One region of the Desulfitobacterium dichloroeliminans LMG P-21439 genome, then DNA from elsewhere that is predicted to be linked to it. Evidence: riboswitches for the same ligand, from Rfam matches in the RefSeq annotation. Region 1 holds a riboswitch; each other region holds the start of a gene.
What was found. Region 1 has a riboswitch for cobalamin ahead of cobT (nicotinate-nucleotide--dimethylbenzimidazole phosphoribosyltransferase). Riboswitches for the same ligand answer to the same signal wherever they lie in the genome.
Positions count from the first base shown of each region.

Region 1 (9,824 bases):
AAAGGAACGAATATTTCCCATATGTATAGAGAGCGCTAATAAGGAAATCAACCAACCAAACATGCCTAAAAACCCGGTGGCGATTAGAAAATATAAACGCAAAAGTGACATTGAACTTGTGAGTGGCGGAATCAGAAAACCGGAAATGGCTGTCAGGGACACCACGATGACCATGGCCTGGCTGACAATGCCGGCCTGAACCGCTGCCTCACCTAGAACCAAGGCCCCCACAATACTGACAGCCTGCCCCACATTGCGCGGCATCCTCACCCCGGCCTCCCTGAGAATCTCATACATAAGCCCCATCATTAAAGCTTCGATAATGACCGGAAAGGGTATTCCCTCACGCCCGGCGCTCATGTTAATCAATAAGCTGGTGGGTAGCATCTCTTGATGAAAGGATTGGATCGCTACATAGAAGGCTGGAAGCATGGTAGAGAAGTAGAAGCACAGATAGCGAATCAAACGAATAATCGATGTGTAGTAGGGACGGGAATAATAATCCTCAGGGTTCTGGAAGGCCTCGACAAAAAGATAGGGCACAGTTAAGGCAAAGGGTGTCCCATCCACTAATACCCCTACTCGCCCTTCTAAAAGTTTGGCCGCCAACTTATCCGGTTTCTCGGTATTGCCCACAGTCGGGAAGATGGATTGGGGAGTATCCTCGATTAATTGCTCGATATAGCCGCTTTCCAAAATTGCATCAATATCAATGGACTTGAGCCGACTTTTTAATTCCACAACAAGCTTAGGATTGGCCAAACCCTCGATGTAAGCAATATTGATTTGGGTTTTTGTTCGTTGGCCTAAAACCATGGATTCGATACGTAAATTCTCATCACTTATTTTTCTGCGCAGTAGTGAAGTGTTTGTACTAAGGTTCTCGATAAATCCTTCCCGAGGCCCACGTACGGTAACCTCTGTTTCCGGTTTATCAACACTGCGCGTCTTACCACCAAAAGTATTCAGCAGCAAAGCAGACTCAGCCTGCTCGAGGAAAAGGGCCGTTTTCCCTACTAACAACCCTTTAGTTACCTCTTCATAGGTATTTACCTTTTCGATTTTGCTATTGATCAAGACTTGCCTGCGGAGCACATCCACGAGCGGTTGAGGAGGAATATCACCTACCCGAAGTGGTGAAAAATCCATAAGGGGCTTAAGTATCGAGGTGCTAATATATTCTTGTTCCACAAGCCCTTCGATAAAGACCAGCAAGCCTTGATTCATAGAACCCAGGCCAAACTCACGCATAGAAAGATCGGCACTATTCCCAAAAATACTGCGTATCTGATTTTCAATTTTCTCGAGACTCTCCGAAATCTGCACCGGCTTGTTATTGCTCATAGCTAATTCCTCTTCTTCAGCGCTTTCTTAACTCTCTCTTTTACAATAAACACTCCGAAAAGACCTACAACCACCCCTAATTCAATCCACAAAGCAAACTTCAAGAATAAATGAGAAACAAAGTAAGTCTTGTTTTGAATGGTCGGCAAGAAAAATATAAAAACTAAAAAAATAAAGATTGCCACTACAAAACTTAATCCATTTCGTGATTTTCTCGAAAGAAGCTGTCTCAATCCCTCTGAGCTCGCATAATGAAATAAGGAGATGCTGAAAAAAGACCCAGCCATCCAGGAGACGACTTGAAAAGCCTCCATTCTCTCAATGAAATCACCCACGGAGACCATCTGGGCAAGAATCAAAATGGAGTAGACTTGTCTGGAGCCTACCTCTACCCCCAGTACCGCAATAATCGCAAAGATGAGAGCTATCAGCACTGATGACCCGGTTAGGACTCCACCGATCTTCATCTTAAACATATCCTTGGGTTTATTATGATAAGCCATGAGAACTCCCATCACGATACAGACCCCGAGCCATGAGGCCGGTAGAATGACCCCTTTAGCTATTTCCAAGAGGCTATGCTGGAACATCGGCTCGATATTATCAATGTTAAACATCTTAACATTGAAGACAATGATAAACAGAAATGAGGCGATTACGACTAAACAGATGATTTCCGACATACTCATGATAATTTCAATTCCTGAGCAAACTGCATAAGTACTAACCAAGAGTATAAAAAACAGAAAAACATAGCTGGGAGTATCCGGCATAATTATTGAAATATAAAACTCAACCGTCGACTGAACGAGCTGCATGGTGACCACAATAAAAAAAGCGCTAATTACAAAAGTGCATACCTTCCCTAAGTACTTTCCGAGGATTTTCTCACTGTATTCGAACATTGTTAACCCTGGGTATTTAAGTCCCATTTTATAGAGCAACCAGCCGCTGCACACCTCAATAGCTAAAGCGATTAACAAGGGTTGCCAGAAATCTTGGTGTAATTCTCGCAAGATAAGATTAGGAATACCAAAGGATAGTGCTATAGTAAGGGCAAAGGTTGAATACACCTGTCGATTGGACACCCGATATTTCATCATTTCTCACTCTCATCATCCTATTTTCTAGTATTAGCTTAAGCACCTTGCTCAATCTTATACATCTTTTTGGTAATCTCACCATTATGAGGTAGTTGGAGTCAAATCAAAACATGACGTCCTACAATCACTATAGAAACCTTTTGGATATAAAAAGATGATCCCTATCCAATACAGGGATCATCTTTTTTAGCACCTTTTTATAAGTGAATTTTATAAAAAATCCAGTTTAGCCAGCTTCAATTTTCCAAGATGGCCTTTTGTTTTGCCCTTAGAAAATCCACAAACTGACGGGCCGTTCGCCCGGAGCGGGCATTATGATTCATGACCCAACGCAAAGCCTGCTGCCGCAAATCTTCTTGAGGAATCTGAAGCCCCTCCTGTGCTGCTAACTCTGCCACGATCTTGAGATAGCCGGCTTGGTCCGGGGTCGGGAAGGTTACCGTAATCCCAAAACGATCGGAAAGGGACAATTTTTCCTCCATATTATCCTGGCGATGAACCTCATCCCCTTGTCGCTCTCCGAAGGTTTCCCGCACTAAATGGCGGCGGTTCGAGGTGGCATAGATGAGCACATTTTCAGGTTTTCCTTCTAAGCCCCCTTCCAGCAGGGTCTTCAAGTTCTTATAATCCGACTCGGTATCTTCGAAGGAAAGATCATCGATGAAGATGATGAATCTGAGGGGTTGCTTCCCAAGAAGGCGAATAATCTTGGGATAATCCTGCAAATCTGTTTTGGATAATTCGACTAAACGCAGCCCACGCTCACAGTATTCTTGAAGAAGGGCCTTGACCAAGGAGGATTTTCCCGTTCCTCGATTGCCATAGAGAATGATGTTATTGGCGGGATAACCATTTAAGAAAAATTCCGTGTTTTCTAAGACAATCCCTTGTTCACGCTCTTGATTGATAAGCTGACCCTTGCGCATGGGATCAGATTTTACCCCCTCAAGCCTTCCAGTGTCGCCACCCCATTTGATGGCCATGCTTTGATTAAATAAACCTGTACCCATGTCTTGATAATAAGCAAGTAGAGCATCAACCATCTCATCTGCACTCCCGCCGCGAAGACTCTCTTTAAGCGTTCTCTGGGCAGTTTGCAGATAATTCTCCGCATAATTCTCTTCCTTACTAGAAGTTACCTTGGAACGCCCCTGAACCTTTGTCCTCCTATCCGCAAAATCCGGCCAAGTCGGCCAGCTCTGCGGAGCCAAAGGTGCCTCTTGCCAAAGCCCGGGGTGATCCACCTCATGGTTTTCCATTTGAGCAAGGATCACGTCCTTGATATCAGAAGCAGTAAGCTGGGCAATCTCACGCCAGCAGAGCAGATCACGCCCGACTAGCTTACGAAGCTCAGGTACATGCCCCCCTCTATACTGTGTCACCTGTCGGGTGAGTTCATTTTCATCCCGGATAATACGGTCCCAAAGATATTCCGGCCAATGGACCTGGGTCGCTAAGGAGCAGAAATGATGGTACTCTCGATAGACTTCCGTGTGATCACACTCTATAGAGCCCGTCTTTTGCAGGAGGTTTTTAAACGAAGCAATCACAGGATCTTCTTTTAGACCGTGAAAAACAACCATGCCATCTATAAGTAGGGCTACACGGGTAAGCTTTGTTATGTTCATCTTGATGCACATCCTTATTATCTCTTTGCAAATTATCATAAGTCTTGAAAATCATGAAGTAAAGAGCAAATTATTCTCTTGACAAAAACTTTGCTTTTGGTAATCTATTACTAAGAGAATATGAATCCATTCTTTGGTGCCCCATACTGGGGAGAATAGGGAAACCGGTGTAATTCCGGTGCGCACCCATCACTGTGAACGATGAGCCTTGACTAGATCCACTGGCGCTTGCTGGGAAGGAGGTCTAAGGCGCTTGAGTCGAAGCCAGGAGACCTGCCAAGAATGAAGAAAGCCTTTCCGGGGGTATTTGGAAAGCAGCGGCGACGAAGGCAAAGTCCCGACCACTTTATATGTGGCGGGGCTTTATTTTTTTTATTTAAAAAGGAGAGGATTAAAGATGAGTAAAACAGAATTAAATCAAGACAAACTATTCCTGGAAAAATTTTATGTTCGTGAAAATTTGACTGAGACTTCCCTTGAAGAATGTCAGGCAGCCTTAAAGCTACTGGTCCAAGGTGTTAAAGACCTGGATAAAAAGGCTATGGAGGCTGTGCAGACACGTCTGGATTCCTTAACCAAGCCTCTCGGTAGCTTAGGAGTCTTGGAGGAGATCGCCAAGCGTTTAGGTGGCATCCAAAGAAATCCATGGCCTGAGATTGAAAAGAAAGCGGTTCTCGTCATGGCCGGGGATCACGGAGTTGTCGCAGAAGGGGTCAGTGCCTTTCCTCAAGAAGTCACCCCCCAGATGTTTTATAATTTCTTAAACGGCGGTGCCGGGATCAATGTGCTTTCTCGCCATGCTAAAGCGGAAGTCATCTGCACCGATGTGGGAATGGCTTTCCCCTTAGACCCTCCGGAGCTTATGCGTCATCGGGTGATGAATGGAACCCATAACATGGCTCAAGGGCCGGCAATGAGTCGTCAAGAGGCACTGCAATCCTTGCTGACAGGTGCCAAAATCGCTCGACAAGCCATTGATTCCGGTTTCCGGGTTTTAGCCACCGGCGAAGTAGGAATCGGGAATACTACTCCCAGTGCCGCGATTATCTCCTTCTACACCGGTTTGCCGGCCCAAGATGTTACCGGACGCGGAACCGGTCTTGATGATGCCGCCTTAATCCATAAGCAAGAAGTCATCACCCGTTCCATCCAAGTCAATCAACCGAATCCTCAGGACGGGGTAGACGTTCTCAGCAAGATTGGTGGCCTGGAAATTGGCGCCCTGGCCGGAGCCATCCTTGAAGCAGCGCATTCCCAGGTACCCATCGTTTTGGATGGCGTCATCTCTACAGCAGCCGCCCTCATTGCCACGTCAATTTGTCCCGCAGCTCGTTTCTACCTGATTCCCTCTCATTCTTCTGTGGAGATTGGTCATGTAGCTGCCCTAAAGCAACTAGAGCTTAAACCGATTATGCACCTGGACTTCAGACTGGGCGAAGGAACAGGAGCGGCGATCGCTTTCCATCTCCTAGATGCTTCGATCCATATTCTTAAAGAGATGGCCACCTTTGAATCCGCAGGAGTAAGCAATAAGTAAAACTAACCAGTATTCGGAGGTAACTTATGTCTAATCTTGTCCTTATTACCGGTGGCGCCCGCAGCGGGAAAAGTAGCTTTGCTGAACTTCTCGCTGCCCATCCCCGTCAGCCTGTTATCTATGTTGCCACCGCCCAAGTCTACGATGAAGAAATGGCTCTGCGTGTCAAGAAACACCAGAATCAACGGCCTTCCCACTGGGCCTTGGTCGAAGAGCCTCTGGCTCTTGCTGAAGTCTTGGAACGCTACCGTCAAGAAAAAGGCGTTATTTTGGTGGACTGCATCACCCTATGGTTGTCGAATCTCCTTCTCTCGCGCTACCCTGAGGAAAAGGCCCTCCAAGGGCGAGAATATAGCGAAGCCCTAAATGAATTAGAGCAATGGATACTAGAGCAAGTGAGAACCGTCTCCGGCTTAGCACAGCAGATTACACCACAGGTCATTATGGTAACCAATGAGGTAGGCAATGGTATCGTTCCCGATAATCCCTTATCTCGAGTGTATCGAGATCTCGCCGGTCGAGCTAATCAAATTTTAGGTCGGAGTGCATCCAAGGTTTATTCTGTCGTTGCCGGGTATCCCGTGGAAATCAAAGCCGCTGGTCAGGCCCTGCTGGATTCCTTGCAGGGAGATGAGAAATAAGCCATGCGCAAATTATGGATTGCCTTGACCTTTTTAACGCGCATCCCTCTTCCCCAGCCGGCGAATGTGACCTCCGAAGAATTCACTCTGAGCCAACATTACTATCCTCTGGTGGGCTTAATTCTGGGGGGAGTGCTTTGGGCTTCCCTAGCTCTTCTTCTCCCCATCTACCCACCTCTGATTACCGCCGCCTTAGTTCTCATCCTCGAGCTCATATTAACCGGGGGAATCCATCTGGATGGCTTCATGGATAGTATGGATGGTCTGCTTTCAGCTCGTACTCCGGATCGCATGCTAGAGATTATGAAGGACAGTCACGTGGGAGCCTTCGGGGCCGTTAGTACGATGGTCTTTTTGCTACTCAAATTCACTTTACTGGCTGAACTATTTTCCCTCGGTTCCCTTGCTGCCCTTTATCTTGTCCTCTTCATGCCCATCATTGCCCGCTGGATTTTCCTCATCGGGGTATATTACTTCCCCTATGCCCGGGAAAAAGGTCTGGGCAAAGGCTTTCATGAAGCCTCCCAAAATACCAAGTGGATCTTCATCTCTCAGGGTCTCTTGCTCCTCCTGCTAACCTACACTATTCTAAACTGGTCAGGCCTTGTCGGTTTTAGCTTAGCCACTCTAGGTATCTTTTTCTTCACCAGAAAGGTTGCTCGCCTGCTCGGCGGGCTGACCGGTGACCTTTACGGAGCCAGCATTGAGCTGGCTGAGCTCTTCTTTTTGCTGGGAGCCTTTCCTTTTATCTTCTAAAGAAATGCTTAGCTTACATGAAATGATAGTATACAAAGATGCCCTCCCGAGCCGATGAGGCGAACACAGGAGGGCATCTTCATTTGTTCATTTGTTTATTTATTTATGCTTATTGTTATTTGTCTATATGCAAACCAGGACCCGAGCCTTCTTGCCTATTTACTATTACTATTTACTATTTACTATTTACTATTTACTATTTACTATTTACTATTTACTATTACTATTACTATTTTCTCAGCCCTTTGGCAAGACGCTTAATTCCTTCTTCAATCACTTCGGGAGTTGAGCAGGAATAGTTGAGGCGCATCTCATTGGATACCCGGCCATCGGCATAAAACAAAGCCCCCGGCACGTAGAGGACATTTTGTTTGATCATGTCTTCTACATAATCAAAGCTATCCTGAACTCCGCTGAGTTTCCCCCAAAGGAAGAGTCCTCCTGAGGGAACCACCATCTCGATTTGTTCTCCTAGATAGGTATGGATTGCTTCTACCATAGCCTTACGGCGGACATCATATACTTGGCGTAGCTTTTGAATATGATCCGGCAATAGATCTTGCTTTAAATATTGATAAACTGCTCTTTGCGTCAAATTGTTACTATGGAGGTCTACACCCTCTTTGGTTTGCTCCAGATGCATGATAATATCTTCATCAGCAAGTACGTAGCCGACACGCAGTCCCGGTGCTAAAACCTTGGAGAAGGTTCCCAGGTAGACAACATGTTCACCTAGTTCTACTAGATGGGGAATCGATTCTCCCTCATAACGCAATTCACCATAAGGATTATCTTCAACAAGCAGCAAATCATACTTTTGAGCCACCTTGAGAAGCTCTTTTCTCCGTTCTAATCCCATAACTTTTCCGGTAGGATTTTGATAATTCGGTATGAGATAAAGAAACTTCGGAGTGGTATGCTGAAGTGCCCGCTCCAATTCACTGGGAATAATACCTTCCACATCACAGGGGATCATCTGGAAGTTTGCGCGAAAGCCTTCAAAAGCTTGAATAGCCCCTAAATAGGTAGGGGTTTCCACGAATACTGTATCTCCCGGATCTAAAAAAGTCTGGGCTAAGAGACTCAATCCTTGCTGACTACCTGTTGTGATAATCACTTCCTGGATACGAGCTAGTCTTTCGTTCCTTTGGTGTTGGCTAGCGAGCCATTCCCTTAGCTTAGGATATCCTGCAGTCTGAGAGTATTGCAAAGCGGAACTGCCCTGCTCCTCAAAAACCTTCTGAAATGCATCTTGAAGTTCATGGGTCGGAAAAAGTTCGAGGGCCGGCAAGCCTCCGGCAAAGGAAATCATCTCAGGATTTTGAGCTGCCCTAAGCATTTCCCCGATAAATCCTTCCCCTACATTTTTCATCCAGTTGGCGTACTTCATATTTTTCACCTTTCATTCTTTCCATTATGTCATTAAAATCATTTCATTAAAAATCCGGCGATCCGGAGCAATGCTTAGGATTACTTCCCTAATCTAGGGAACCCCACTGCTCCAGAGGCCAATAACGCAGCAAGACTCGTCCTTCGACATTCTCTTTAGGAACAAAACCCCAGACATGGCTGTCCTTGCTGTTATTGCGATTGTCACCAAAAACCAAATAGGAATCTTCAGGGATTTCGATGGGTCCATACTCGTAGTCAGGAGCATCCTTAAGATAAGGCTCTGCCAAAGCTTGACCATCTATCCACACTTTACTCTCGCGGACTTCTAAAGTCTCCCCCGGCATACCAATAATGCGTTTTACCAAGTCATCGTGCTCACCGGAGCCTTCAGAAGCAGTAAACATGATGATATTCCCTCGTTCCAGGGTATCATAGCGGAAAAATAGCTTATCAAAAATTAAGCGATCTTGAAGTTGAATGGTCGGAAGCATCGAACCGGTAGGGACAATTCTCGTGTCAAGGATATACGTTCTGATCCCAAAGGATAGCACCCAAGCGATGACAATCAAAATCCCCCACTCGAAGATCGTGCGTACGTATTTTTTCATTTTAGTCACACCCCTGCTCGTTTAGCTGACAGAATCACTTGACCTTAACGTAATCATCTAATTCCATCCCAAAATCCATACTATTATAGGATAACACGAAAGCCATCCCAAATAAAAGACCCCCCGTTTGGAGGGTCAGTCCGCTATGATATTCCCTTTGCCCAAGTTCTTACCTCGGTAAAGCCTCTGATCCGCTAGACGGTATAATTCATCAAAGGTATGTCCTTCCGCGGGAAACTCAGCAACGCCAATACTCACTCCTAGATCATATGCTTCCAAATGCATGCTCTTCCTCATCCGCTCAATGACGTGCAAGGCTTCTTCATTCATCTCTAATTCGGTTAGAACCAGTGTAAATTCATCGCCACCGGTTCGCGCGACGATATCCTGTTCACGAACTGCCGCACGTAAGTTCTGAGCGATTTCTTTCAGAGCTATGTCTCCCACCGGATGACCTAGACTATCGTTGAGCTCCTTAAAAAGATCGAGATCAAGAAGTAGCAAGAGGAATTTAGAATTCCTCCTCAGAGAGCTCGCCATTTCTTCACGAAAACGCTGCTCAAATCCTTGCCGATTTAGTATTCCTGTCAAACGATCCGTATTAGCCAGACGAGCAAGCTCATCCCGCTGACGAATTGTCTCAAGAGCAACACCTATCACACGAATAAAGGCCGCCAGGATTTCCTGCTTTTGGTCGGTGAGATCCTCATCGGTATTCATAAGCCAAAGTTCACCAACGACTCCGCTATGGGTCTGTAGTGGATAGATCCAAACTTTTTCCCACCTAAATGGGTTATCCTCGATTTCCAGACAAT
Region 1 covers NC_019903.1:2,333,205-2,343,028, forward strand. The annotation lists gene DESDI_RS11000 (spore germination protein) at 1-1,344, opposite strand, end outside; gene DESDI_RS11005 (GerAB/ArcD/ProY family transporter) at 1,347-2,447, opposite strand; gene DESDI_RS11010 (ATP-binding protein) at 2,684-4,075, opposite strand; cobalamin riboswitch at 4,192-4,370, shown strand; gene cobT (nicotinate-nucleotide--dimethylbenzimidazole phosphoribosyltransferase) at 4,473-5,612, shown strand; gene cobU (bifunctional adenosylcobinamide kinase/adenosylcobinamide-phosphate guanylyltransferase) at 5,639-6,253, shown strand; gene cobS (adenosylcobinamide-GDP ribazoletransferase) at 6,257-7,009, shown strand; gene DESDI_RS11030 (aminotransferase-like domain-containing protein) at 7,239-8,399, opposite strand; gene lepB (signal peptidase I) at 8,488-9,009, opposite strand; gene DESDI_RS11040 (GGDEF domain-containing protein) at 9,145-9,824, opposite strand, start outside.

Region 2 (9,824 bases), 1.3 Mb from region 1:
GATAGACAGTTTCTCCGAGCGGTTCATCATCTAAGGGGCTATCCCCGAAGGGTTGTACATATCCATCCGAAGTGATTGCTGTAGCTCCTTCAGTATAGGACTTATATTGAGTATAATCCTCATTTGTTTCAGTCTCATATCCCCATAAGGATAAAAACATGACAGTAAAATTTAAGACAGCTTCCCCTTGGATAAGGATGGCAGTATCCTTCCAATGTCCAAATCGGTCAAAGGCATTGATATATTCATCAGAAAGATTAATTCCGCCTGTAAAGGCGGTTTTTCCATCGATTACGGCAATTTTACGATGATCTCGATTGTTCATATGAATAGAGAGAACAGGGATAAGGCGATTAAAGACGCGGCATTTTATCCCTTTTGCCTCCAGTTCCTTTTCATAACCAAAAGGTAACTTGAAGAGACTACCTACATCATCGTAAAGAACCCGTACATCTACTCCCTGCTTTACTTTTTTCTCAAGGATAGCCAGTACGGAATCCCATAACAGGCCTTCGCCAATTATAAAATATTCTAAGAAAATAAACTTCTCAGCTGTTTCTAATTCTATCAAAAGTCGTTCATACATTTTCTCGCCAATTGGAAAATATTCAGAATGAGTGTTTTGACAGACAGGGCAAAAGGAGTACTTTTCGATATAGCGTGCAAGATTGGCTGCCCGTAAATCTTCGGACGTAAGCTTCTGGATGGTTTCTTCCTTTTGAACCAAAAGTTGAATCATCTTATCGTTAACGATTTGCATCTTTCGTCTTTTACGCTTACTTAGCTTTGTGCGACCAAACATAAGGTAGAAGAGCCCCCCAAAGATGGGGAATAGAAGTATTGCGATAACCCAGGCAATTTTATAAGCGGGATCGGTCTTGAGGTTCATTATATAAAGCAAAGCAATAATGCTCAACAAAAAACTGAATATGTAAAAGTAGATAAAGAAGTTACTAAATCTCCAAATGATCATAACCAAGGCAAAGATCTGGAGAAGGAGAAGTAAAGCGATAAATGCTACTCGATAAAACATGGGTAAGTTTTTCATTTTTATCTCCCTCCCTCTTTACATTAGTATATGACGAATTAGATAGTTTAGCATGAAAACCTAGTCAGACCCCGGCTGAGGCCTATTGACTAAATCAAGTATAAACTATAACATACCTAGATTCTACGTCAGTACTTCAAAAAGCATAATCAAAGCCTTGATAAATATGCGTTCCTTCGAAATTCAGCTTTCACCCATTGGGTGAAAGAAAAGTGCTCAAAAATATGTTAAATTATCAGCTTTTATGACTCGATATATGGTAAAATAATAGTAAGAAAAGTAGTAAAAAGGGGTTCTAATTATGATTAATAAAATTGATTTCAAAGCTAAGAATCTAACATCAAATGCAGGTCTTTTTCTGCTCCTTGAGAATGCAAAAAGCAATGGGATTTTTGATTTTATTGAAAATGACCTCGTATTTGATAATGACTCAACAAATAAAATCAAGATGAATCATATAAAGACCATGCTCTGCGGTCACTTCATTGGCATTGATAAGTTAGAACGTCTAAAGCTACTTCAAAATGATCCCCTCGTCAACGAGTTTGATATTTCCGTAAAAGAACCTGAAACAGTGTCACGGTTTCTAGGAAACTTCAACTTCAAGACAACCCAAATGTTTAGAGACATTAATTTTAAAGTCTTTAAAAAACTGCTCACTAAAAGTAAATTGACATCCATTACGATTGATATTGATAGTAGTGTAATTAACGTAGAAGGTCATCAAGAAGGTGCGTCAAAAGGATATAATCCTAAGAAACTGGGAAACCGATGCTACAATATCCAATTTGCATTTTGCGACGAATTAAAAGCATATGTTACCGGATTTGTAAGAAGTGGCAATACTTACACTGCAAACGGTGCTGCGGAAATGATCAAAGAAATTGTTGCTAACATCAAATCAGACGATTTAGAAATTTTATTTCGAATGGATAGTGGCTACTTTGATGAAAAAATTATCGAAACGATAGAATCTCTTGGATGCAAATATTTAATTAAAGCCAAAAGTTATTCTACACTCACCTCACAAGCAACGAATTCATCAATTGTATTCGTTAAAGGAGAAGAAGGTAGAGAAACTACAGAACTGTATACAAAATTAGTTAAATGGGAAAAAGACAGAAGATTTGTCGTATCTCGCGTACTGAAACCAGAAAAAGAAAGAGCACAATTATCACTTTTAGAAGGTTCCGAATACGACTACTTTTTCTTTGTAACAAATACTACCTTGCTTTCTGAAAAAGTAGTTATATACTATGAAAAGCGTGGTAATGCTGAAAACTATATCAAAGAAGCCAAATACGACATGGCGGTGGGTCATCTCTTGCTAAAGTCATTTTGGGCGAATGAAGCCGTGTTTCAAATGATGATGCTTTCATATAACCTATTTTTGTTGTTCAAGTTTGATTCCTTGGACTCTTCAGAATACAGACAGCAAATAAAGACCTTTCGTTTGAAGTATGTATTTCTTGCAGCAAAAATAATCAAAACCGCAAGATATGTAATCATGAAGTTGTCGGAAAACTATCCGTACAAGGGAGTGTATGAAAAATGTCTGGTATAATAAGAATATCATCAATAAAATTGAGTGTTGCTCTGTGGATAACTTGCAGAGTTTATTAAGTATCATTGCAGCAAAGATGAAATCAATGATTTATCAAAAATGATTGAAAGGTGGTTGTAAATAATGTTACAATGTGTGAGAAGCAGTCTAAATTCTTCGTGAAATAGTGATTTTTGAAGCTAATAAAAAACACACGTGGAATTTAGGACATATATGGCGTAAAGAAGTTATTTGTTTGGCTTTGGAGGCAGTATCGATGAGAAGTATGGTGTTTGAGAATGAGATTTGGGATTTTTTAAGGACGATTAGTGAGAGTATGGCCAATGCTTTCCGCCCGATCGTTGAAAAATACGATTTAACTTTGATGCAAACTCGTATTTTGGTTGAAGTTAAGGAAGGTGGCCCCCACACTGTAGGTACTTTAGGAAGTATCATCGGCCTTTCCAGTGGTAATGCGTCATCAATGTGTAAGAAATTAGAATCAGCTGGCTTCTTAAGGCGTGTACGAGATCCTGAAGATGAGCGTTATGTAAAAATAGCTCTTACCAAGCATGGAGAAGAGACCATTTTTCAGATAGAAAAAGCCCTCGAACATCGCTGTGGTGCGTTTCTGGAAACCAAGGGTGAAGAGGAATATCAGCGCTTTGCCGAATGCATGGGTCAAGTGCGGTTGTTTATTAAAGAAATGTATGAATTTGACTCCCAAAAGTAAATTTAAGTTACTAGGCTAATACCAAGAAAGTTAGGACGGCAGATATGAGAAAAGAGAAGAAGGAAAGGCATTCTTGGAAAACGGGATATACCACAGGAAGCTGTGCAGCCGGAGCAGCGAAAGCCGCGTGTCTATGGCTCCAAGGAATAGACCCGGGTCCGAAGATCGAGATTACTCTGCCTCGAGGAGAACAGCTTCCCCTACCAATTCACAATAGAGAAAAGGAGAATGATTGGGCGCGGGTAGGAATAATAAAGGATGCAGGAGATGATCCGGACGTTACCCATGGTCTAGAAATACAAGCCCAGGTGCGAATCCTTTCCGACCAAGGAAAAATCCATATCTGCGGTGGTCGGGGAATAGGTGTCGTCACCAAAAAGGGACTTCAAGTCCCTCAGGGAGAGCCTGCCATCAATCCTGTGCCACACCAAATGATTGAAGCGGCTGTACGTGAAGTTTTTCCTCGGGAAGAAGTCCAGGTTGTGATTGAAGCGCCTGAAGGAGAGAGTATTGCCCAAAAGACTCTCAATCCCCGTTTAGGAATCATCGGGGGAATATCTATCTTAGGAACCACAGGGATTGTTCGCCCGATGTCAGAAGAAGCGTTTAAGAATTCGATCCTTCCGGAGTTGGATCAAGCGATGGGCTATGGTCATAAAGCTATTATTTTGACCCCAGGCAACTATGGGTTTAAGGTAGCCAGCGGACAACTGAGGGTGCCCGAGGAAGCTATTGTGCAGATGAGCAACTTTGTGGGTTTTTTATTGGAAGAAGCCGCTTATCGCAAGTTTGAGAAGGTGGTACTTTTGGGCCATATCGGAAAGCTTATTAAAGTTGCTGGTGGAATATTTCATACCCATACCCATGTGGCCGATGCTCGCATGGAGATTCTTGTGGCACATGCGGCACTGGCCGGGGTTCCCCAAGAGTCATTGCTAAAGTTCGCTGAATTTCCTACAGTTGAAGGGGCTGCTGAAGAAGTACTGGCTCAGGGATGGGGCGATTTGCTCTTCCATTTAGCGAATCGGGCAAGTGAGCGGGCTCGGGAGCATGTTCGTGGGGATTTGCTGGTGGGTACAGCATTCACCTTGCTTAATGGTGAGATTATTGCTTGGGATGCTCGAGCTGAGGATATTATCAAGGAATTTTGGTATTGGCCGGAAGCCAAGCAGGATTTACGGGAAAAATAGAGAATTCAAGGATAAGGAATAGAGAAAAGAGTCAGAATTAAATAAAAGTTCAAGGTTCCTCTTTGAGGATGAAAAGGGAAGTCGGTGAAAATCCGGCGCGGTCCCGCCACTGTGAACCATGAGTGCCCCTCAATAACCCACTAGATAATTCCGGGAAGGGAAGGGGCGTGATGACTGGAAGCCAGGAGACCTGCCTTGAATTGTTATATTCACACCTACGAGCGATGGGTGTTGTAAAAGAGCCGCTCAAGGCTCTTTTTATTTTTATACGGAAGGGAAGATAAGGGATGATCCGAATCGTGGGAATGGGTCCGGGAACGCCAGAGTGGGTTGCCCCAGCAATCCGAGACAGTGTAAAGCAATGCGGTGTTTTACTGGGTGGCTCTCGGGCGCTCAAGCTATTTCCTGATTTTAAGGGAGATACATACCAAATCAGTGGTAATTTATCAGAGACCCTAGAAAAGCTACAAAGAGCGATAGAGCAAGGAAAGCAGGCTGGAGTGTTGGTCTCAGGAGATCCGGGTTATTATAGCCTTCTTCCCTTGTTAAAGAGAGAATTTCCCCATGAGGAGATTCAAGTGTTCCCTGGAATCAGCTCGATTCAATTCGCTTTTGCCCGTGCTGGAATCCCTTGGCAGGAGGCGGAGCTGCTCAGTGTCCATGGACGTTCGTTGAATTCATTGCCTCTGAATCTTAAGCAAACCATAGGGATATTGACCGGTGGCGAGAACACTCCCCAAGCGGTCGCTCGTTACTATCAGAGGTATGGATTTAATCCGAGGATTTCTGTGGGAAATGCACTGTCTTATCCTGAGGAGAGGTGGTTAAATACAGATGCCCAAGAACTGATGGACTCAGCAGGGGATTTTACGAATGCAGTGATGCTTCTCTACCCTGAAGAGACTAAGCTCGCCGGGGATGCATCGCTTCTTGCCTGTCCTAAAGGGTTTGGTATTAATGATGAGGAGTTTATCCGAGGGAATGTGCCTATGACCAAGAGTGAAATTCGGATTCAGGTTTTGGCGAAGGCCGAGATTACAGCTTCCACGAGAATCCTCGATGTGGGAGCGGGGACAGGCAGTATCGGTATTGAAGCAGCTCTTCTGGCCCAGCGGGGGTGTGTCTACGCCGTCGAGGAGAATCCAGAGGCACAGGAACTCATTCTCCTAAATCAAGAAAAATTTCAAATCAGAAATCTTCGGCTGATTCGAGGGGCAGCCCCGGTCGCTTTGCAAGGTATCCCCCCCATGGACGTGTGTATTATCGGCGGGAGTCACGGCCAAATTCAACAGATATTGCAACAAGCTCCCCTTGTACCGGGGGGTAGGGTAGTAATGACTGCTGTAACAATAGAGACCTTGGCTAGTGGTATGGAAGCCCTGAAAAGTTTGGCTTATCAAGATATTGATGTGGTATCCATTCAAGCAGTGCGTTGGAAGGGGATGGGGATAAAGGATATTCATCTTGCCCAAGCACAAAATCCGGTATTTATCATCTCAGGGCGGAAGAAAACTAACTAGAGTGAAATTGAATTTTCAGAACGGAGGAGAACCATAATGCAGCAAGAACAAAATGAACGAACAATTCCTCAGAGTACAAGGAAAGCTAAGTTGTATGGGGTGGGTGTTGGCCCAGGGGATCCGAGCCTAATCACTCTGCGGGCCGTGGAAATCCTGCAAGGGATGCAGGTCATAGCCATACCCAAGTCCAAGATGGAGCGGGAAAGTGTTGCCTGGGAAATAGCACAAGCCCACTGCCCTTCTGGGGTGAGAATTTTGGAGTTGGAGATGCCCATGACCGCGGATAAAGAAATACTTCAAGCGGCCTGGCATCAAGCAGCAGTGAAAATTAAAGCTGAGCTTGATCTAGGGCATTCGGTCGCTTTTCTTACTTTAGGAGATCCTTCTTTATATAGTACCTACAGTTACCTGCTGGCGATTCTTAAAAGTCAGCTTGAACCGGATCAGATCGAGACTATTCCGGGCATCACTGCGATGTCAGCTGCAGCAGCTCGGGTAAACTGGCCCTTAGCCATTGGCGACGACCCTTTAATAGTTTTACCAGGTATCGAGGGATTAGAAGAGTATGAGCAATACCCTAATCTCGTATTGATGAAAGTATCACGAAATCTGCCGGATGTACTTAATCATATTCAGAAGACAGGAGCGCAAGCTGTTTTAGCAACACGTGTCAGTCAAACAGGAGAAGAGATCCGTCTGCTTAGTCCAGGAGAAGTGATAGAGAAAGTGGATTATTTAAGTCTTGTGCTATACAAGAAGGATAGGAGTGAAGATCTTGGTTGATCAGGTGAAAGTTGACTTGGGTCAAGTCCTTTTCGTAGGAGCAGGCCCTGGAGATCCGGATTTGATTACCTTGAAAGGCAAAAAGGCACTTGAAGAAGCTGACCGAGTCATCTATGCGGGATCATTAGTCAATCCGGAAATCCTAAAGCACTGCCGAGAAGGGATTGCTCTTTTTGATAGCGCCAGTTTGACCTTGGAAGAAACCATCACTATTATGGCGGAAGGAGTACGCAAGGGTGAAAAGGTTGTGCGCTTACATACTGGTGATCCCAGTGTTTATGGTGCAATTCAAGAGCAAATGCAACAGTTGGACGCCTTGGCAATGACTTATGGGGTGATCCCAGGGGTAAGTTCTGTGTTCGCTGCCGCGGCAGCTGTCAAGAGAGAGTTCACCTTACCCGAAGTCAGTCAAACTTTAATCCTTACGCGTTTAGCCGGAAGAACTCCTGTACCAGAAAAAGAAGATCTTGCCTTATTGGCACAGCATCGGGCCAGTATGGCGATTTTTCTTAGTGTGCAGGAGATTGGTGAAGTGGTAGAATCTCTTGGCCAAAGTTATCCCCCGAATACGCCGGTCGCCGTTGTATATCGGGCCAGTTGGCCTGATGAACAGATTCTGGAGGGGACCTTGGCAACGATTGAACAGCGAGTCAAAGAGGCAGGGATTCGAAAGCACGCCCAAATCTTAGTGGGGGATTTTCTCAGAGATAAAGGAGCACGTTCAAAGCTCTATGACCCTGAATTTACCCATGAGTATCGGCAAGGAAATTTGGTATGAAAGTAGCCCTCGTGGCGCTCACCGGTCAAGGCCTCAGCACAGCTCGCAATATTGTGGAGAGATGGTCCGACGAGGAACCACTGAAGCCGGAGTTATGGCTTAACCAGCGACTCAAAGGTCAGTATACTGATGGAGCGCAGACCGTGCATCCTCACTACTTTGAGCTATTAAAAGAAGTCGTGCCGAGGATATGGCAGAGCGGCTCGCTTTTGATTTTCATTATGGCTACAGGGATTGTAGTTCGGCAGATTGCTCCCTATCTACAGGGGAAAGATCGGGACCCGGCAGTCTTGGTGCTGGATGAAAAGGGGGAGTTTGTCATCTCTTTGTTATCCGGCCATTTAGGGGGAGCAAATGCCTGGACAAGAACTGTGGCCCAGTGGCTTGATGCACAACCGGTGGTGACGACAGCCACTGATGGACAGGGATTAATCGCACCTGATGAGTATGCGCGGCAGTTCGGCTGGGCAATAGAGCCTTTAGCAGGATTAAAATATATCAATCGAATCTTACTAGAGGAAAGTTGTCTACGGGTATGGACGGATTGTCTACAGGAGGAACATCCGCTTCGTCAAGACGCCGCTTACTGCTTTGTAAAGGATGAAGAAAAGGCACATGCCCATCTATGGATTACCCCTCGAGATAGCCAGTGGGAAAAGGATCCGATCGATCTGTGCACTGACAAGAGCCATCCAGTAAGTCTAATTCCTAGGATTTATAGTATCGGTGTCGGGTGTCGCAAGGGAGCAAGTCTAGACCAGATTAGCAAAGCCGTTGCTCAAAGTCTCCGGCAGCTGGGGATTTCTTCTCAGAGCATTCTTGGTCTATATAGCATCGACTTAAAAGCTGAGGAGGCTGGACTGATTGAGACAGCCCATCACCTCGGAGTGCCCTTTAGAACATTTTCAGCCCAGCAGATTCAAGAGTTGAATGAAAAGTTTAGGCTAAGTTCTTCAGACTATGTCAAAGAGATGATTGGAGTGGATGGGGTATGCGAAGCAGCGAGTTTACTGGGAACGAAAGAGGGGGAATTGATTCTCCCCAAACTGAAGCTGAACGGGGTCACAGTGGCCATCAGCAAGGAAAGATTTTTGTCGTAGGGATTGGCCCCGGGGATGAAGAGCATATGACAAAGCGTGTTTTAGATCTCTGGAGCGAAGTGGATGTAATTGCTGGGTATAAAACCTATATTGATTTGATTCGTCCTTGGGTTGCCGGGAAAAAGTTAGTCTCCACAGGAATGCGGCAGGAGATCGACCGCTGTCGCGAGGTTGTCGAAATCGCCCTAGAGGGACAGCGAATTGCTTTGGTCAGTAGCGGCGATGCTGGGGTCTATGGTATGGCGGGGATTTTGATTGAATGTTTAGAAGAAAAAGACGCCCTAGATACCCCTTTGGAGATTATTCCAGGAATCAGTGCCGCCAATGCTGCAGCGTCTTTGTTGGGTGCACCATTGATGCATGATTATGCTGTGCTTAGTCTCAGTGACTTGCTTACCCCCTGGGAAGTTATCCAGAAGCGCGTTAAGCTGGCAGCAGAGGGAGATTTTGTCATGGCCATCTATAATCCTAAGAGCAAGGGACGTCAGGACCAGATTGAATGGGTTCGCAAAGCGGTGCTGGAATATCGTTCCCCAGCCACTCCCGTGGGCATTGTCCGTGAAGCATTGCGGGGAGAATCCCAAGTGGTCATCACGACCCTAGAAGAGTTTACTCAATCTCCGATTGATATGTTGACCACAGTTATAATTGGTAATTCGAATACCCGCGTGGTGGGTCCTTATATGGTTACTCCCAGGGGATATGTGCTATGAACCTCTTCATCTTGGCCGGGACGGAGGATGGTAGAGAACTAGCCTCTGCATTCCAGAAGCGAGGTTATCAGGTGTTGGTTTCTACCTTAACGGAATATGGTTCTGAAATTGCGCAAGAGCAAGGACTTACGGTCCGCTTCGGTGCTTTGGACGAAGATTCCTTAAGGAGGATTCTGAGAGAACAGGAGATGAGCGCGCTGATTGATGCTACTCACCCCTATGCTCAGGAGATTCATGGCTTAGCTCAGCGTATTGCCAGTGAATGTGGGCGACCCTATTTTCGTTGGGAACGTCCTTTAGGAGAGTATCCTCCTCATCAGCTTATTTATTTTGTATCGAGTCTCGAAGAAGCAGCTGAAAGGGCAGCCCAATTGGGCGGACGCATCTTTTTAAGTACGGGAAGCAAAAATCTCAGT
Region 2 covers NC_019903.1:1,059,139-1,068,962, forward strand. The annotation lists gene cls (cardiolipin synthase) at 1-1,048, opposite strand, end outside; gene DESDI_RS04900 (IS1380-like element ISEcp1 family transposase) at 1,350-2,612, shown strand; gene DESDI_RS04905 (MarR family winged helix-turn-helix transcriptional regulator) at 2,869-3,324, shown strand; gene cbiD (cobalt-precorrin-5B (C(1))-methyltransferase CbiD) at 3,369-4,514, shown strand; cobalamin riboswitch at 4,550-4,726, shown strand; gene DESDI_RS04915 (bifunctional cobalt-precorrin-7 (C(5))-methyltransferase/cobalt-precorrin-6B (C(15))-methyltransferase) at 4,802-6,034, shown strand; gene cobI (precorrin-2 C(20)-methyltransferase) at 6,071-6,817, shown strand; gene cobM (precorrin-4 C(11)-methyltransferase) at 6,801-7,595, shown strand; gene DESDI_RS04930 (cobalt-precorrin 5A hydrolase) at 7,592-8,695, shown strand; gene cobJ (precorrin-3B C(17)-methyltransferase) at 8,722-9,408, shown strand; gene cobK (precorrin-6A reductase) at 9,405-9,824, shown strand, end outside.
Region 2: linked by a shared signal. The riboswitch ahead of DESDI_RS04915 (bifunctional cobalt-precorrin-7 (C(5))-methyltransferase/cobalt-precorrin-6B (C(15))-methyltransferase) and the one ahead of cobT (nicotinate-nucleotide--dimethylbenzimidazole phosphoribosyltransferase) in region 1 are both predicted to bind cobalamin.

Region 3 (9,824 bases), 530 kb from region 1:
TCAACTTATAAAAAAGTACCCTTTTATTTTAAAAGTTTTACAAGCCAAATTCCCATATTTTTTCGTGGATGAATTTCAGGATACCAATCCAATTCAAGTGGCTATCTTGAAACTAATAGTTGAAAAAGAAACTATTGTTGGAATAATAGGCGATGAAGCTCAATCTATTTATTCATTTCAAGGTGCAGACCCAAAACAATTTCATTCTTTTGAATTGCCATATATTGTGGATTATGAAATGGCTGATAATAGGCGAAGCACCAACCTCATCATTGATGTATTAAATAAAATTCGTGTAGATATAAGACAAAATAAATTTAGAAATGTAAATGGAGAAAAACCAATTATTATCATTGGCGAGAGAGTTGCCGCTCTTAAAAAAGCAAAAGAAAACAGTAAAAATGAAGCAATATATTCATTGTCAAGAGATAATATAACATCTAATTTAATGAAGAAAGAAATCGGAGGTACATCTTTTGATGATACACTAATCGATCAACTTTCAGATATAGACAAATCAGGTAGTAGCAATCATTATAGAAGCAAAGTGATTATTGGTTGTGTAAAAGCAACAGAACTTGCTCATGAAGGAAAATATAAAGATGCAATTAAAGAATTAGAGCAATTGTTTAAGGAGAAGAATAACAAGAGCGAAAGAAAAAAAGAAGGACTTAAATATCTATGCTTACTTTTAAAGAAATATGATGAATTGAAAAATAACTCTCTGTTTGATTTTTATTCATTTGTGAAAAGTGAAATTAAACCAGATATTTCAAGTTTAAGAAGTGGTGCGCCTAAAACATTTTATGAAGATCATAGTTATCTACAATTAGCTTTATGTGTAAGGATCAACGAGGATATTAGTAAGAATAAGACCATCCATAAAGCGAAGGGCGATGAATTCGACAATGTTTTTGTTGTATTAAAAAATGAAAAAGATTTTGAGTTTTTTTTGAAAACAAATCTATTCGGCGATGAAGAACATAGAATTTTTTATGTAGCAATAAGTAGAGCTGTGGAGAGATTATTTATCAATATACCATCATTATCTAAAGATGATTTGCCAAAGTTAGAAGGTTTGTTCAATATAATTGAAGTCTAGAAATTTTTGTTATGGATTGACTTAAAGGATGGTGATCTCACTTCGATATTTCAAGAGGCTGGCATTTCCGGTCTGCACTTTCCACGGTAACCATATCGCTGGTAGCTGGTAGTATCAGTTCGGATGACTGCTAAAAATATAGATTTTATTCTGAGATGAACAATGATTTCCGAGCAGAAGATTATGAGCAGAACGAGAAGAAAAACTATGGCATCTATATTCACCTAACTTGCCATAATATATTCATAGAAGGATTCGAACGGCCGTTAAGAAAATGCGCCCTTTGGAAGCATTTTTAGGCCCGGCGTGATAGCGTACTGAAAGTACGCGGAGCGAATCCCTCCTTCTCCGCCAGTCAATATATAAAGCACTATTCCTCGATAGCTCAACGGTGGAGCAACCGGCTGTTAACCGGTAGGTTGTAGGTTCGAATCCTACTCGGGGAGCCATGGCAGGGTAGCCAAGTGGTCTAAGGCAAGTGGTTCATACCCGCTCATTCGAGAGTTCAAATCTCTCCCCTGCTACCACACCTGCGGGTGTAGCTCAATGGTAGAGCGCTAGCCTTCCAAGCTAGTTACGTGAGTTCGATTCTCATCACCCGCTCCATACAGAAATTTTAACCGCACTGAAATCAGTGCGGTTTTTGTTTAATTCATTATGAAAAAAGCTGGTTGTATTTATTGCATTTATTTAATAACGCACATCTTTTTAATAATGTTTGCAACAATCTGCATATCATGATAAAATTATACGATAATTGTTTCTGAGCGGAAAGTTTGCCACGAGGATACATCAGATAACACTGGGGCGTTTGTGTTTTGTGGTGGTGTCTTCTTAATTCTTGCTGCAAAAAACAAGGATGATGTCACCTGGAAAAGGGTGACTTATAACACGATATTTTATGGCTGTAGCTATAATTTTAAAAATTAGGAGGTTTATCTTGACTAAAGAAAACAAATTACAGATTATTCCCCTCGGTGGATTAGGGGAAATTGGGAAGAACATGACCATCATCCGGTATAATAACCAGATTCTAATTATTGATGTGGGTATGGCTTTTCCGGATGATGATATGCCAGGGATTGATGTCGTTATTCCCGACATGACGTATATCATGGAAAATAAGGATTTAGTCCTCGGAGTTTTAATCACTCATGGTCACGAAGATCATATCGGAGCCCTACCTTATCTGCTCAGAAACTTAGACGTACCCGTTTATGGAACACGTTTGGCTCTTGGCATAATTCAAACGAAATTGAATGAAGCTAAGTTAAGTAATGTTAGAACTGTTGAGATTGCTCCGCGAGATTCGGTGAAGCTCGGTGTATTCAAAGTTGAATTCATTAATGTCAGTCATAGCATTCCCGGTGCTGTTGGTTTAGCCATTCATACTCCGCTGGGAACTGTCGTACACACCGGAGACTTCAAGCTGGACCACACCCCGGCAAGCGGGGAAATGCTCGATGTTCACAAGTTTGCTGAGCTTGGGGATAGAGGGGTGCTTTGTTTGCTATCGGACAGTACCAACGTCGAACGCACAGGCTTTACTCCATCAGAAAAATTTGTAGGACAGAATATCGATGAGGCGTTTTCGAGCGCCGAAGGACGAATTATTTTTGCTAGCTTTGCTTCAAATGTCAATCGATTGCAACAAGCTATTTTAGCAGCGCACAAATACAATCGCAAGGTTGCTGTTGTTGGGCGTAGTATGGTGAATGTCGTGGATATTGCCTCTGATTTAGGCTATTTGGATATCCCTGAAGATACGTTGGTTGAAGTGGACGAAATTGTTAATCTACCCGTTGAAGAAGTATGCATTCTTACAACAGGTAGCCAAGGTGAGCCTATGTCAGCTTTAACGCGGATGGCTCAACATGACCATCGTCAAATATCTATCAGCCCTGGGGACACCGTAATCATTTCTGCATCACCTATTCCCGGTAACGAGAAGGCTGTTGCACGTAATATTGATATGCTTTTCAAGCTTGGTGCAAAGGTGATATACGAGCACATTTCGGGGATGCACGTATCTGGGCATGCAAGCCAGGAAGAATTAAAGTTGATGATTAGCATGGTTAAACCCCGTTACTTCTTACCTGTGCACGGTGAGTATCGTATGCTTATGAAGCATGCGGACCTTGCTGGTGAACTTGGTATACCAAAGGAAAATACATTTATCGCCGAAATCGGCAATGTTATCGAGTTCACTCGACATGGCGCTAGAATTGCTGATAAAGTAACATCCGGTCGAGTTCTCATCGATGGCTTAGGTATAGGCGATGTGGGTAATATAGTATTGAGAGATCGCAAGCAACTCTCACAAGATGGGATCCTTATTATTGTGCTGACCTTAAATGGCGCTAATGGATCTATTTTGTCAGGACCGGATATTGTTACCCGAGGATTTGTCTATGTAAGGGAATCTGAACCGATGCTTGATGAGGTTAAGGAAAACACACGTAGAATTATGGCTCGGTGTCAGCAAAATGGCATTCGAGAATGGGCTAGTCTTAAAAACCAGATTCGTGATGGGGTTGGCAAACAACTTTACGATAAAACAAAGAGACGACCCATGATTATTCCTATTATTCAAGAGGTTAAAGGTCTTTAAGTTTAAACGAAACATTCCATTGACATTTAAGTTCAATTCAGATATACTAACAAATGTTCCGCGAAAATGGCCCATTGGTCAAGCGGCCTAAGACACCGCCCTTTCACGGCGGTAACACGGGTTCGAATCCCGTATGGGTCACCAAATTAGGGCGATTAGCTCAGCTGGGAGAGCGCCTGCCTTACAAGCAGGATGTCGGCGGTTCGATCCCGTCATCGCCCACCAAAATACGGCCCCGTGGTGTAGTGGTTAACATGCCTGCCTGTCACGCAGGAGATCGTCGGTTCAAGTCCGATCGGGGTCGCCATTTTAATTTAATAGCGCGAAACACATAGTGGGTAGGTGGCCGAGTGGTTAAAGGCGGCAGACTGTAAATCTGTTCCGAAAGGTACGGTGGTTCGAATCCATCCCTGCCCACCACTAAAAAAACGTCGCGGGATGGAGCAGCGGTAGCTCGTCGGGCTCATAACCCGAAGGTCGTCGGTTCAAATCCGGCTCCCGCAACCAAAGGTTTTAAGTCAACGGAAGTTGATTTAATAGAAGCGTAGGGATGTCGCCAAGCGGTAAGGCACCAGACTTTGACTCTGGCATTCGTAGGTTCGAATCCTGCCATCCCTGCCATTATGAGCCATTAGCTCAGTCGGTAGAGCACCTGACTTTTAATCAGGGTGTCCCGCGTTCGAGTCGCGGATGGCTCACCATTTTCTAACAAGGCAATGAGATGCGGGTGTAACTCAGTGGTAGAGTGTCACCTTGCCAAGGTGAAAGTCGCGAGTTCGAATCTCGTCACCCGCTCCAAAACAATGCGCTCGTAGCTCAGCTGGATAGAGCGTCTGACTACGAATCAGAAGGCCGGGAGTTCGAATCTCTCCGAGCGCACCATTTTAAATTGTATTAAACAATCCCTTACGCCGTTATAGCTCAGTTGGTAGAGCGCATCCTTGGTAAGGATGAGGTCACCGGTTCAAATCCGGTTAACGGCTCCATAAACAATGCGGGAGTGGCGGAACTGGCAGACGCGCACGTTTGAGGGGCGTGTGGGTAACTCCATACGGGTTCAAGTCCCGTCTTCCGCACCATAAGTAAATATTGCGGAGAAGTACTCAAGTGGCTGAAGAGGACGGTTTGCTAAACCGTTAGAGTGGGTAACTGCTGCGAGGGTTCGAATCCCTCCTTCTCCGCCAGTCAATATATAAAGCACTATTCCTCGATAGCTCAACGGTGGAGCAACCGGCTGTTAACCGGTAGGTTGTAGGTTCGAATCCTACTCGGGGAGCCATGGCAGGGTAGCCAAGTGGTCTAAGGCAAGTGGTTCATACCCGCTCATTCGAGAGTTCAAATCTCTCCCCTGCTACCACACCTGCGGGTGTAGCTCAATGGTAGAGCGCTAGCCTTCCAAGCTAGTTACGTGAGTTCGATTCTCATCACCCGCTCCATACAGAAATTTTAACCGCACTGAAATCAGTGCGGTTTTTGTTGTAATATATACCGAATCATTATATAAAACCTGTTATCTTGGTTGAGCTTGAACCAAAACACATTCGTTGCTAACTAGCATTAAGCCTTTTTCGCGTCCCTTACGAAGCGCTTCTTGACATTCTGCGCCGGGTTGCATCCATACTCTTTTGATGCCAAGTTGAGCACATTCATCGATTATTTTTTCAGTTACTGAGGGTGGAACGATTATACTGACTACGTCAGGCAGGGTAGGTAATGAGCTCAATGAGGGATAGCAAGGCTCTCCATCAATCTCAGAAAGCTTTGGATTGATGGGGTAGACAGTGTAGCCGCTTCTTTTCAGTTTTTTATAAACCTTGTGGCCAAATTTGGCTGGATCCGATGATACTCCGACGACCGCCCAAATTTCCTGATTTAAGCATTCTTGAATATTATTTTGCATTGTTGCGCACCTCAATCTTCTTATATTTCTATTGGGTTATATTCCTATTATAACAACTGCAAGTTCAACATGCGATGCGTCACCTTAAAATGGCAATATATTATGGATAAGATTTTTCTTGATTATATACATTTTGTATAGAAACTTGCTATAATGTTCTTATAATTGAAAAGAGGAAGAGTTAGATTTTCCGAAAGGAAAATCTTAAGGGAAGTCAGTCGATCTGACGCGGTGCCCGCCACTGTAAGAGGGAGTTAATCCACACTAATGTCACTGGAGTTTATCTGAGAAGACGTGGGTTAATGAAGAACTTAAGCCAGGAAACCTGCTCGCCTCCATAGTTCAAAGCAACCTACGGGATGTTAGGGAGGTAGATATCATGTTCGAGATATTTGTATCAAGTTCAGGATAGGACCCTTTCCGTTGGAAAGGGTCTTTTTGTGCTATTAAGATTGAAGGAGTGAGGCCATGTCCAAGCGCTTACAACTCTTTATTGGCTTATTATTGATGTTGCTTAGTGTTCCATACAAAGCATCAGCTATGCATATTATGGAAGGATTTTTGCAACCTGGCTGGGCAGTTGCCTGGGGTGCTTTAACCATACCTTTTGTTGTATTGGGGATATTCTCCATTAAAAAGACCATTTCGTCTAATCCTCGCTTAAAAATACTCTTAGCTATGGCAGGAGCGTTTGCCTTTGTTCTATCGGCTTTGAAACTACCTTCGGTTACGGGGAGTAGCTCACATCCCACTGGGGTAGGTTTTGGAGCGATTCTTTTTGGCCCTACTGCGATGACTGTCATCGGGGTAATTGTGCTTTTGTTTCAAGCTCTGCTTTTAGCCCACGGAGGTCTGACGACTCTCGGGGCAAATGCATTTTCAATGGCAGTGGTCGGCCCTTTTGTGGCCTATGGTGTTTATAAGCTAGTTCAAAAATTCAGAGGCCCTCAATGGCTGGGCGTGTTTTTGGCAGCGTCATTAGCTGATTTAGCTACTTATGTTATGACATCAGTGCAACTTGCTTTAGCTTTTCCGGCTGAAGTGGGAGGTTTTGCGGTTTCTCTAGCCAAGTTCATGGGGATTTTTGCAGTGACTCAGATTCCTCTAGCTATTAGTGAGGGAATCCTAACTGTAATCATCTTTAACGCCTTGAGTAGTTATGGCAAAGAAGAAATGAAAGATCTCAAGCTTTATACAAAGGAGGTCTAAGGTATGGCGAATTCAGTTGTTGAAAAAACAAAGAAATTCAGTATGAAGGTAAATCTTGTGCTCCTATTGAGTGTTGTCGTTATAACTGTCACACCCTTGTTTCTCCTCAAGAATGCTGAATTTTCCGGAGCAGATGGATTGGCAGAGGAAGAAATCATGAACCTTCAAGCCGACTACGCCCCCTGGTTTTCCCCACTCTTTGTGCCTGCCAGCGGAGAGATTGAAAGCTTACTTTTTGCGCTTCAAGCTGCTCTTGGGGCTGGAGTGATTGGTTTTGGTCTAGGATATCTTAAAGGACGAAGTAAGGACTAGAAGCGGAATTCGGTGACTGCTGAACGATGCGCGAAAGGAGCTCTGTGAAAAATGCTTAATACAGATACTTATGCTTATGCTTCACAGCTCAAGGTCATCGAACCGATGCAGAAATTTATCTTTGCCATCCTGACGATGGGGGTGTGCCTTTGGGCGGATAACCGTCTTATCTCCATAGCTGTAATAATAATCATGAGTAGCATTGTCATACTACGTGGAGGCACACCCCTACCATATTTTCTGAAATTAATATCGATACCCATGGCCTTTTTAATAATAAGTGCTTTTACCATTGCGATTGGGTTCTCAATCGATCAACAGAATTTTATATTGGCCATACCTGTAGCAAATTTTTGGCTGGGTATCACTCAAAGCGGATTGCAGCAAAGCATTAATCTGTTTTTTAGAGTATTGGGCTCTGTATCCTGCTTATATTTTCTTGCTCTGAGCACCCCAATGGTGGATTTGTTTTCCGTCCTTCGAAAACTTCGACTTCCTAAGTTGATGATAGAAATGATGGAGCTAATTTATCGTTTCATATTTGTACTTTTGGAAACTGCAGGGACCATGTATACCGCCCAAAATTCTCGACTGGGTTATGTCAACCTTGTTTCAGGGTATCGTTCCATGGGGAGCCTAGTTTCAGCTTTGTTTATTCGCTCTTATAAGCGTTCCAATGAATTATATACTTCTTTGGAGGCTCGGGGATATGATGGAGAGCTTAGAGTCCTGGAAGAAAAATATGTTGGCAATAAATCGCTACTTTACATGGCTGTTGGTATTAACGGGCTGTTAATCTTACTGGCTAGTGTACTAAAGTAGGACTTCGCGAATTAAATTCGTCGTGATTCGTCGACTAGTTGGAATTCAACCCTGTTCAAGCTGTTCGGGAACTGGATTTTCGGATCAGGATAGAGATGACGTTAGATGAGGAAGAAGAGATAGAATGAATGATACTATATTAGAATTAAGAGATCTCCATTATTATTATCCTGACGGGACGCATGCTCTCAAAGACGTCAACATAAAGATCAAGAAAGGGCATGTTACAGCTTTGTTGGGGGGCAATGGGGCAGGTAAGTCCACTCTGTTTCACCATCTAAATGGGATTGTAAAGCCTTCTTCAGGTATCGTGTTCTTTAATAATCAGCCTGTGAATTACTCCCGAAAGGGGCTCGTCGATCTAAGACAATCGGTCGGGATGGTTTTTCAAGATCCGGATAACCAGCTTTTTTCGGCTAGTGTTTATCAGGATATTTCCTACGGGGCGCTAAATCTTCAGTTGCCAGAGGAAGAAGTGCGGAGAAGGGTGGAGCGTGCTCTGGTGAGAACAGGAATTGCTCACTTGCGTAATAAACCTACCCATGCACTTAGTTTTGGACAGAAAAAACGTGTAGCAATCGCCGGGGTGTTAGTTATGGAACCACGGATCTTGGTATTGGATGAACCGACGGCAGGGTTGGATCCTAAGGGAATATCGGAGATTCTCAAGCTCTTAAAACAAACTCAACAAGAGATGGATTTAACGATACTTATTGCTACCCATGATATCGATATAGTTCCGCTCTTTTGCGATTATGTGTTTGTTATGGATGAAGGAAAAGTCTGTTTAGAAGGAACCTGCGGAGAAGTATTTGCTAGGAAAGAGGCCCTGCGCAGTGTTAATCTCAGGCTACCAAGAGTTGGACATCTCATGGAGATTTTAGCGAATCGAGATGACTTCGAACTAGACGATATTCCCATGACAATTTCCGGAGCACGCAGGGAGTTGAAAAAATGGAGAGAGCGCAGCGGTAGGGGACAAGAGGTTTTTTGGGGGGATTAGTAATAATACTTGACTGTTCGCTATTTTTTGTTATAATATTTATTGTCACGCGGAAGTGGCTCAGCGGTAGAGCATTGGCTTCCCAAGCCGAGGATCGCGGGTTCGAATCCCGTCTTCCGCTCCATAAGTAGTCGAGACGTCGCAAGGGTTTGCGGCGTTTTTTGTTTTGGGGGGTTACCATGGACAGAAGCAGTTTTAAAAGCAAGGCAGAATATATGAATATTGATGATGTATGTGCTTATCTATCTATATCTAAGGCTACAGCGAAAAATTGGATTAGGAGCAATAAGCTTAAACCTATTGAAGGATATGGGCAGAAGAGTTTTTTTCTGCGAGGTGAGGTTGCAGCGCTTTTAAAACAAATAAAGAGTGGAGCTTTACCCAATCTAAAGACACGACGTAATAAAGCCTTTGTTTCAGGAGCAGTAATTCCCAAGAACTACCTTCAAAACAAATTGGGTATCGATATTGTTGAGAATATTATTGCCCAGACCCATGCTATCGATTTGCCGGAGGATTACGCACGCGTGATATTGGCAGAATATGCGTTGAAATTATTGAACAGTCGTAACATGGGAATGAGGGAATCGGCGAAAAGAGGAGATCTTTTTTCTAAGAATCCTGAGAATTGTATACTGCCACTGTATCTCCAAGACAGACAGGTCGCTGGCTGTTATTATTCGTTGATTAGTGATCTTCTTGAGGGGATAAAGGATCTCGAAATAAAAATCAGTCGCTTATCTCCAACACTATGTTTTCCTTTAACATACATTGATGGTCAAGACGTATTAGGTCTCTTATATATGTCCTTACAGAACATAGGTGCACGAAAGACTCAAGGTGTATATTATACCCCTTCGACTGT
Region 3 covers NC_019903.1:1,801,088-1,810,911, forward strand. The annotation lists gene DESDI_RS08545 (UvrD-helicase domain-containing protein) at 1-1,102, shown strand, start outside; tRNA gene DESDI_RS08550 (tRNA-Asn) at 1,477-1,551, shown strand; tRNA gene DESDI_RS08555 (tRNA-Ile) at 1,553-1,629, shown strand; tRNA gene DESDI_RS08560 (tRNA-Gly) at 1,635-1,708, shown strand; gene DESDI_RS08565 (ribonuclease J) at 2,043-3,713, shown strand; tRNA gene DESDI_RS08570 (tRNA-Glu) at 3,782-3,857, shown strand; tRNA gene DESDI_RS08575 (tRNA-Val) at 3,863-3,938, shown strand; tRNA gene DESDI_RS08580 (tRNA-Asp) at 3,945-4,020, shown strand; tRNA gene DESDI_RS08585 (tRNA-Tyr) at 4,050-4,133, shown strand; tRNA gene DESDI_RS08590 (tRNA-Met) at 4,146-4,220, shown strand; tRNA gene DESDI_RS08595 (tRNA-Gln) at 4,260-4,334, shown strand; tRNA gene DESDI_RS08600 (tRNA-Lys) at 4,339-4,414, shown strand; tRNA gene DESDI_RS08605 (tRNA-Gly) at 4,437-4,511, shown strand; tRNA gene DESDI_RS08610 (tRNA-Arg) at 4,519-4,595, shown strand; tRNA gene DESDI_RS08615 (tRNA-Thr) at 4,624-4,699, shown strand; tRNA gene DESDI_RS08620 (tRNA-Leu) at 4,708-4,792, shown strand; tRNA gene DESDI_RS08625 (tRNA-Ser) at 4,807-4,897, shown strand; tRNA gene DESDI_RS08630 (tRNA-Asn) at 4,918-4,992, shown strand; tRNA gene DESDI_RS08635 (tRNA-Ile) at 4,994-5,070, shown strand; tRNA gene DESDI_RS08640 (tRNA-Gly) at 5,076-5,149, shown strand; gene DESDI_RS08645 (CoA-binding protein) at 5,224-5,613, opposite strand; cobalamin riboswitch at 5,775-5,960, shown strand; gene DESDI_RS08650 (energy-coupling factor ABC transporter permease) at 6,082-6,822, shown strand; gene DESDI_RS08655 (energy-coupling factor ABC transporter substrate-binding protein) at 6,826-7,134, shown strand; gene cbiQ (cobalt ECF transporter T component CbiQ) at 7,186-7,956, shown strand; gene DESDI_RS08665 (ATP-binding cassette domain-containing protein) at 8,081-8,959, shown strand; tRNA gene DESDI_RS08670 (tRNA-Gly) at 9,009-9,083, shown strand; gene DESDI_RS08675 (TaqI-like C-terminal specificity domain-containing protein) at 9,139-9,824, shown strand, end outside.
Region 3: linked by a shared signal. The riboswitch ahead of DESDI_RS08650 (energy-coupling factor ABC transporter permease) and the one ahead of cobT (nicotinate-nucleotide--dimethylbenzimidazole phosphoribosyltransferase) in region 1 are both predicted to bind cobalamin.